Regions from separate parts of the Methylobacterium flocculans genome, predicted to be linked through region 1. Evidence: predicted binding sites of a transcription regulator. Region 1 holds the regulator's gene; the other holds the start of a gene.
The links. Region 1 encodes PhoB, which activates phosphate uptake and scavenging genes when phosphate is short. Its sites were predicted from a motif close to TGTCATNNANCTGTCAT; they were not measured.

Region 1 (4,413 bases):
TCACCGGACGCCACAAGGCCGACGAGAATTCCCCGGTCCGCATCGCCGTCAGGGACCTGAACTTCTACTACGGCAGCTTCCACGGCCTGAAGTCGGTCAACCTCAACTTCCACGATCGCCAGGTCACGGCGCTGATCGGCCCGTCGGGCTGCGGGAAGTCGACCCTTCTGCGCACCTTCAACCGGATCTACAGCCTCTATCCGGAGCAGCGCGCGGAAGGCGAGATCCTCCTCGACGGCCAGAACGTCCTCGATGCCAAGGTCGACCTGAACGAGTTGCGCTCGCGTATCGGCATGGTGTTCCAGAAGCCGACGCCCTTCCCGATGTCGATCTACGACAACGTCGCCTTCGGCCTGCGCCTCTACGAGAAGCTGCCCAAGGCCGACCTCGACGTCCGCGTCGAGGAATCCCTGCGCAAGGCCGCCCTCTGGGACGAGGTCAAGGACAAGCTCAAGCAGTCCGGCATGGGCCTGTCCGGCGGTCAGCAGCAGCGCCTCTGCATCGCCCGCACCGTGGCCCAGCGCCCCGAGGTCATCCTGTTCGACGAGCCGACCTCGGCCCTCGACCCGATCTCGACGGGCCGCATCGAGGAGCTGATCGAGCAGTTGCGCTCCGAATTCACGATCGTCATCGTGACGCACAACATGCAGCAGGCCGCGCGCATCTCGCAGTTCACCGCCTTCATGTATCTCGGCGAACTCGTGGAGTTCGGCCCGACCACGCGCATCTTCATGAACCCGGAGAAGCGCCAGACCCAGGACTACATCACCGGCCGGTTCGGCTGATCCACGGCGGCCCGTGGCGGACCTTTCCCCGGTCCGCGCCCGACCCCATCGCCCTGGCGGCCCCCGGACAGGCGGGCCCGATCGCGGAGTGCGACCCCCATGTCCGACCACATCGTCAAGTCCTACGACACGGACCTTGAAAATCTGCGCCGCTCGATCTCCGAGATGGGCGGCATCGCCGAGAAGATGATGGCGGAAGCGAGCCAGGCCCTGGTGCGCCGGGACGCCGTCCTCGCCCAGGCGGTGATCGGCGCCGACGTGCGCCTCGATATCCTCCAGCGCGAGATCGAGGAGCGGGCGATCCTGCTCATCGCCCGGCGCCAGCCCCTGGCGATCGACCTGCGCGAGACGGTCACGGCCATCCGCGTCTCGAACGACATCGAGCGCATCGGCGATCTCGCCAAGAACATCGCCAAGCGCGTGGTGGCGATCGCCGACCAGATCCAGCCGCAGAAGATCGTCATCGGCGTCCAGCACATGAGCGACCTGGTGCAGGAGCAGCTCAAGGACGTGCTCGACGCCTATGCGGGCCGCGACACCAAGGCGGCGCTCGACGTGTGGGAGCGGGACGACGCCATCGACGCGCTCTACAACTCGCTGTTCCGCGAGCTCCTGACCTACATGATGGAGGATCCGCGCAACATCTCGTTCTGCACGCACCTCCTGTTCGTGGCCAAGAACATCGAGCGCATCGGCGACCACACCACCAACATCGCCGAGACGATCCACTACCTCGTCACCGGCGAGAACCTGCTGGCGGAGCGGGAGCGTCCGAAGAACGACGCCTCCAACTACGCGACGGTGGAGATGCCCGGCGCGGTCTGAGGATCGCGCCGCACGGAAAGCACACGGATGAGTACGCGTATCCTGATCGTCGAGGACGAGGAGGCCCTGACCCTCCTCCTCCGCTACAACCTCGAGGCCGAGGGCTTCATCGTCGACTCGGCCGCGCGGGGCGACGAGGCCGACCTGCGCCTGCAGGAGCAGGTGCCCGACCTCGTCCTCCTCGACTGGATGCTGCCGGCCCTCTCCGGCATCGAACTGTGCCGGCGCATCCGGGCGCGGCGCGAGACCGAGCGCCTGCCGGTGATCATGCTCACCGCCCGGGGCGAGGAGGGCGACCGCATCCGGGGCCTCGGCACGGGGGCGGACGACTACATCGTCAAGCCGTTCTCGGTGCCGGAACTGCTCGCCCGCGTGCGCGCGCTGCTGCGCCGGGCGAAGCCCGCGCACGTGGCCAACCTGCTGGTGGCGGGCGACATCGAGCTCGACCGGGTCAGCCACCGCATCCGTCGCGAGGGCCGGGAGATCCATCTCGGACCCACCGAGTTCAAGCTCCTCGAATTCCTGATGCAGAGCCCCGGCCGGGTCTTCTCCCGCGAGCAACTCCTCGACGGGGTCTGGGGCCACGACGTCTACATCGACGAACGCACCGTGGACGTCCATGTGGGCCGCCTGCGCAAGGCGCTGAACCGCCCGCGCCAGAGCGACCCGATCCGCACCGTACGCGGCTCGGGCTACTCCTTCGACGAGATGTTCGAGGGGGAGTAGGCGGCAACATTTCCGGCTGGCGTTGACCCCCGCGGCCGGACCCTGATCCCGCGTGCGCGGAAAAAGTCCGGCATCGGGCCCGTCCGCGTTCAGACGATGCTGCGCACCGTGCCGCCATCGACCCGCAGGGCCGCGCCGCTGGTGGCGCTGGCGGCCGGGCTGCAGACGTAGGCCACCATGCTGGCCACCTCCTCGACGGTGGCGAGCCGCCCGATCAGCGAGGTCGGGCGGTGTTCGGCCACGAAGGCCCGGCCCGCCGCGTCGAGATCGACCTCGCCGCCTCCCGATGCCGGCGCCATGCTCCGCATGAAATCGGCGACGCCCTCCGAGAGGGTCGGCCCGGGCAGGACGCTGTTCACGGTGACGCCGCTGCCCGCGACCGTCTCGGCGAGGCCGCGCGCGACGGCGAGTTGGGCCGTCTTCGTCATGCCGTAATGCACCATCTCCACCGGGATGTTCACGCCCGATTCGCTGGAGATGAAGACCACGCGGCCCCAGCCGCGCTGGACCATGCCGGGCGTATAGGCACGCGACAGGCGCACCCCGCTCATCACGTTGGTCTCGAAGAAGCGGTGCCAATCCTCGTCCGGGATCTCGAAGAAGGGTTTCGGCTCGAAGATGCCCGTGTTGTTCACCAGGATGTCGATGTCCGGCAGGCCCGCGACCACGCGGGCGGTGCCGTCCGGGTTGGCCACGTCGCCCGGCGCGCCGATGAAGCCCGCATGGCCCGTCTCGCGCTTGAGGCGGTCGATGGCGTCGCGGACCCGGTCCTGCGTGCGCCCGTTGATCGCCACGGTGGCGCCCATCTCTGCGAGCGCCCTCGCGATGGCGTAGCCGATGCCGCCCGTGGAGCCGGTGACGAGGGCGCGCCGGCCCGACAGGTCGATGTTCATGGACTCGTCCTCGCGTGGGAATTGCCGGGTCAACGCCCGGCGCGACCGTTGGTGCGATCGGCGGTCATGCCTCCGGCGCAAAGCCTGCGCGCTCCGCCGTCACCCCTCCGGCTGGCGCCGCAGCACGCTCGCCACCGCGCCGAAGGCGGCGAGCCCCACGGCGCACCACAGGGTGGCGGAGACCGGCCCGGCGGGGGGCGCCCCCTGGTGCAGGCCGAAGATCACCGCCACCAGGGCGGCCCCGAAGGACTGGCCGGTGAGGCGGGCGGTCGATTGCATGCCGCTCGCCCCGCCGCTGCGGTCGCGGGGCGCGCTCGTGATGATGACCTTGTTGTTGGGGGATTGGAACAGACCGAAGCCGAGGCCGCACAGGGTCAGGCGCCAGCCGATGTCGAGGTGCGAGGCGCCCTCCGGCAACAGCGCGATGGCGGCGAGCCCCGTGGCCATCAGGGCGAGGCCGAGGCCGCCGAGCAGCCCCGGCGCGTAGCGGTCGGCGAGGCGCCCCGAGATCGGCGCCGTCAGCGCGATGGCGATGGGCCAGGGCGTCATCAGGAAGCCGGTCTGCGTCTCGGAGAGGCGCAGCACGTCCTGGAAATAGAAGGGCAGGGCGACGTAGGCCATCATCTGCGCTCCGAACGCGGCGATGGAGGTCGCCATCGAGAGGGCGAAGGCGGGAATCCGCAGGAGGTCCACGGGCAGGAGCGGGCGGGCGAGACGCGTCTGCGTCCAGACGAAGACCGTGCCGACGGCGAGCGCCGCGCCGATCTCCGCCAGCGCCAGGCCCCGCGTGGCCGGATCGCCGAGGCCGTCGACGCCGATGATGAGGAGGCCGAAGGTCAGGGCGTTGAGGAGCGCGCTGCGGACATCGAAGCGGCCCCCGCTCCGGGGCGTCACCGGCAGGGTGCGCGCGCCGACCGTCAGGGCGATGAGCCCCACGGGCAGGTTGACGAGGAACAGCCAGGGCCAGCTCGCCACGGAGAGGATGCCGGCCGCCACCGTCGGCCCGGCCGCCGAGGCCATCGCCACCACCAGGGCGACGTTGCCGACCCCCCGCCCGATCAGCCGGTGCGGGTAGATGAAGCGCACCAGCGCGATGTTGACGCTCATGACGCCGGCGGCGCCCAGTCCCTGCGCGATCCGCGCGGCCACCAGCCAGTCGAGGGAGGGCGCGACGGCGCAGGCCA
Region 2 (4,413 bases), 1.8 Mb from region 1:
ACACGGCCCGCCGCATGGCGTCGAGCGTGGCACCACGCACGTTGAGCCGATCCACCAGGGCGCGTGAGCCGGCCGCCACCGCGACCTGCGCCCGCGCACGGATCAGGGGCGTCAGGGCCTCACGCTCGGATGCCTTCAGGCGCTTGCTGTCGTCGAGACGCGCGAGCAGATCGGATGGGAACACGGCCGGATCGAACCAGACCGCCGCGACGATGACGGGTCCGCAGAGCGCCCCGCGTCCGACCTCGTCGCAGCCGATCACGGCCGGGTAGGTCGAAGCCAGGCTCGGGTCGAACGGCGGCATTGCAGGGAGATCCGGAACGGGTGTGATTGCCGTCGGTCCCTAGCGTGGCACCGACGGCCGGTCCACGTCTCAGCCGAGCCCGACCACGCTCCGGGGCGCTTTACCCGCGGCCCATGTCCGGGCGGGCGCCGTTCCATGGGCGATGGCAATGTTGTCGTAGAACTGACGCGCGCTCTCCGCCCAGGTGTAGCGCAGGGCCTCCGCGCGGCACTGCGCGCGCGGAATCTGGAGGGCGGCGAGGGCGGCGGTCGCCAAGTTAGTGTCGAGAACGCCGACGCCGGTGCCGCCAATGACGTCGAGAGGGCCGGTGACCGGGAAGGCTGCGACCGGGACACCGCAAGCGAGGGCCTCGAGCAGTACGATCCCGAAGGTGTCGGTCAGGCTCGGAAACACGAAGACGTCGGCGGCGGCGTAGATGTCGGCGAGGTCGGCCCCGGTCCGCGTCCCAAGGAAGCGGACACCGGGATCGATGGCGGAGAGGCGCGCCCGATCCGGCCCGTCGCCGACGACGACTTTCGTGCCCGGCAGGTCGAGGCTCAGGAAGGCGTCGAGGTTCTTCTCCACCGCGAGCCGGCCGACGGACAGGAAGATCGGTCGCGGCAGGCCGGCCAGGATCGCGGGCTCCGGCGATCCGGGTTCCCGGGGGCGGAACAGGTCGGTATCGACGCCCCGCGTCCAGCGCATCAGGTTGGTGAAGCCGCGCCCGCCGAGGTCGCGCTCCAGCGATGGCGTCGAGACCATCGTGCCGTTCGAGGCGCCGTGGAACCGGCGCAGCCACGCATAGCTCCAGGCTTCCGGCACGGGTGCGCGAGCAGAGAGATATTCTGGAAATCGCGTGTGATAGCTCGTCGTGAAGGGGCGGCGATGTGCGAGGCAGTAGCGGCGCGTCGCGAAGCCGACCGTACCCTCCGTCGAGATATGGACGTGGGTGGGACGCAGGTCGTCCCAGAGCCGGGCCACATGCCGCTTCGTGGCATAGGCGAGACGGATCTCTGGGTATCCCGGCAGCGGCAGCGAGGCGAAGTCCTGGTGCGTCAGAAAGATCGGCTCGAACCCGAAGGCGGGACCAGCCGCCGCCATGTTCTCCAGGGAACGGACGACGCCGTTGACCTGCGGGTGCCAGGCATCGGTGGCGATGAGGAGTCTCACGCGACGGCTCGCGCCCCACGGGCATGCGGATGCCCGATGGCATCGGTCCGGGCGGCGCGGGCGCGCAACAGGGTCGGATAGTGGAGCACCTCCATTGTGCCGTCGTAGTGCTCGACGATGGCGGTACAGGATTCCACCCAGTCGCCGGTGTTCAGGTAGGTCAGTCCATTGATCTGGCGGTTGGCCGCATGGTGGATATGCCCGCAGATGACGCCGTCCGCGCCGACGCGCTTGGCCTCGGCACTCAACAGTTCCTCGAACTTCCCGATGAAGTTGACGGCGTTCTTGACGCGCAGCTTGGCCCAGGCCGAGAGCGACCAGTAGGCGAGCCCGAGGCGCCGGCGCGCGGTGTTGACGTAGGTGTTGACGAAGAGCGCGAAGGTGTAGGCGCCGTCTCCCAGGAAGGCGAGCCACTTGGCGTGGCGCACCACCATGTCGAACTGGTCGCCGTGAATGACGAGGTAACGCTTGCCGTCCGCGGCCACGTGTACCCGCTGGTCGGCGATCTCGATCCCGCCGAATGTCATGCCGATATAATCGCGCAGGAACTCGTCGTGGTTGCCGGGGACGTAGACCAGCGTCGAGCCCTTGCGGACCTTGCGCATGAGCTTCTGCACCACGTCGTTGTGGCTCTGCGGCCAGTACCAGCCCGATTTCAGCTGCCAGCCGTCCACGATGTCGCCGACGAGATAGATCTCGTCCGCATCGTAGTCGCGCAGAAACTCCAGGAGGAGGTCCGCCTGACACCCCTTTGTGCCGAGGTGCATGTCGGACAGGAACAAGGTCCGGACGCGGGTCGTATCGGTATCTTCGCCCACGCTCGCCTCCGGGACAGCCTCCGATACGACGAGCCAAACCGGATTCCCGTATCAGTTTGATGACGCCACGGTCAGCGACCACACGGCTCTTCGGCGACGCGACGTAAGCTCTTCTTCCACGAAAAAAATTTTGATTTGGAACCAAGTATTTCGGGTTTTCCATTCGCCCCGAAGGCGGGCATAGTCGCGCTCAAGGTGCCCCACCGGGCCGCGTCCGTGGACGCATGACCGGAGCCCATCGAGGCGAACTAAGGGTGCCGTCCCCGGGGACGACGACGCTGAAACGGCCCAGCGGTGTGCGCACGTCGAGCGCGTGACCCGGCCCATGGAGAAGAGGCTTGAGGTATTCGGTGGCGCTCGCGGCCAGCGGCGTTGAAGGTAGACCTTCGGCGCCGGCGGACATCCCTCCGGCATCCGTCTGAATGCTGAGCGCCAACGCGATCGTCCCGCGATTCATCTAACCCGCAGCCGCCAAGGACATCCCGATTCGACTCGGGCCGGTCCGCGCGGTTCGCCCCACCCATCGACGCATCTGTGCCGCCGCGCGAACCTAGTCCGCGGGCGCATTGTCAAACACGGAGAACACATCATGGCGGCAACGCGACGTCCCGGCCGGAACCACCTCTTCGTTCCGGGCCCGACGAACATCCCGGATCGCGTGATGCGCGCGATGATCGTCCAGTCCGAGGATCACCGCTCGGTGGACTTTCCTGCGCTGACGAAGCCGCTCTTCGAGGAAAGCAAGGCTGTCTACGGTTCGACGGACGGCACCATCTTCCTGTTTCCGGCGTCCGGCACGGGCATCTGGGAATCGGCCCTGACGAATACGCTTTCGCGCGGTGACAAGGTCCTGGCCTCACGCTTCGGCCAGTTCAGCCATCTCTGGATCGACATGGCCCAGCGCCTCGGCCTGGAAGTCGTCGTGCAGGACGAAGAGTGGGGCACCGGGGCCAATCCTGAGCGGATCGGCGAGGCCCTGCGGGCTGACAAGAACCACGAGATCAAGGCCGTGATGGTGGTCCACAACGAGACCGCCACCGGCGTCACCAGCGATGTCGGCGCCGTGCGCAAGGCCATCGACGCCGCCGGTCACCCGGCGCTCCTGTTCGTGGACGGCGTCTCCTCCATCGGCTCGCTGCCGTTCAAAATGGACGAGTGGAAGGTCGATTGCGCGATTGCGGGTTCACAGAAAGGCCTGATGCTCCCCGCCGGCCTCGGCGTGATCTGCGTCAGCCCGAAGGCGCTGAAGGCAGCCGATACCTCATCGGGTCAGAACGACCGCCTCGCGCATGTCTACTTCGACTGGGCTGACCACCAGAAGCAGAACCCGAGCGGCTACTTCCCCTACACCCCGTCGCTGCCGCTGCTCTACGGTCTGCGCGAAGCCCTCGCCTGCTTGAAGGAAGAGGGTCTGGAGAACGTCTTCCATCGCCATCACGTGCTCGGCGAGGCGACCCGCCAGGCCGTGGCCGCCTGGGAACTGAAGACCTGCGCTAAGGAGCCGAAGTGGAACTCCGATACCGTCACGGCGATCGTCGTTCCGGAGGGCGTCGATGCTGCCGCCATCATCAAGCACGCCTATGTGCGCTACAACCTCGCCCTCGGCGCCGGCCTGAGCCAGGTGGCCGGCAAGGTGTTCCGCATCGGCCACGTGGGTGACATGAACGAGCTGTCTCTGCTCGGCGCCATCGCGGGCGCAGAGATGTCGCTCCTCGACAACGGCGTGAAGGTGCAGCCCGGCTCCGGCGTCGCCGCGGCCTCGAGCTACCTGCGCGAGAACCCGCTGGCGAAGGCCTGACGTTTCGGTGACGGGGCGGGCGAGCCCGCCCCGTGACACCCCACGACCCTACCCGTGACCCGGCCGGATCGGCCAGAGGATTCCATGACGAAGAAGATCGTGTTCCTCGACCGCGAGTCCCTGGACGCCAAGGTCCGCCCCTTCAGCTTCCCGCACGATTACGTCGAGCACGAATCGACCTGGACGCCCGAGGAGATCGTCGAACGCCTGCAGGGCGCCGAGATCGCCCTGATCAACAAGGTGCCGATGCGGGCCGAGACGCTCAAGCAGTTGCCCGACCTCAAGCTCATCGCGGTGGCCGCGACCGGAACGGATGTCGTCGACAAGGAGGCCGCCAAGGCCCA

Region 2: the regulator PhoB is predicted to act here: its motif matches at 2,320-2,336, upstream of OF380_RS02345 (UDP-2,3-diacylglucosamine diphosphatase).

Annotation. Positions count from the first base shown of each region.
Region 1 covers NZ_CP107532.1:2,366,302-2,370,714, forward strand. Annotated here, with positions in the region: gene pstB (phosphate ABC transporter ATP-binding protein PstB) at 1-785, shown strand, start outside; gene phoU (phosphate signaling complex protein PhoU) at 885-1,610, shown strand; gene phoB (phosphate regulon transcriptional regulator PhoB) at 1,638-2,336, shown strand; gene OF380_RS10965 (SDR family NAD(P)-dependent oxidoreductase) at 2,426-3,229, opposite strand; gene OF380_RS10970 (MFS transporter) at 3,329-4,413, opposite strand, start outside.
Region 2 covers NZ_CP107532.1:527,932-532,344, reverse strand. Annotated here, with positions in the region: gene OF380_RS02355 (ribonuclease HII) at 1-304, opposite strand, end outside; gene OF380_RS02350 (glycosyltransferase family 4 protein) at 374-1,453, opposite strand; gene OF380_RS02345 (UDP-2,3-diacylglucosamine diphosphatase) at 1,450-2,220, opposite strand; gene OF380_RS02340 (aminotransferase class V-fold PLP-dependent enzyme) at 2,861-4,069, shown strand; gene OF380_RS02335 (D-2-hydroxyacid dehydrogenase) at 4,154-4,413, shown strand, end outside.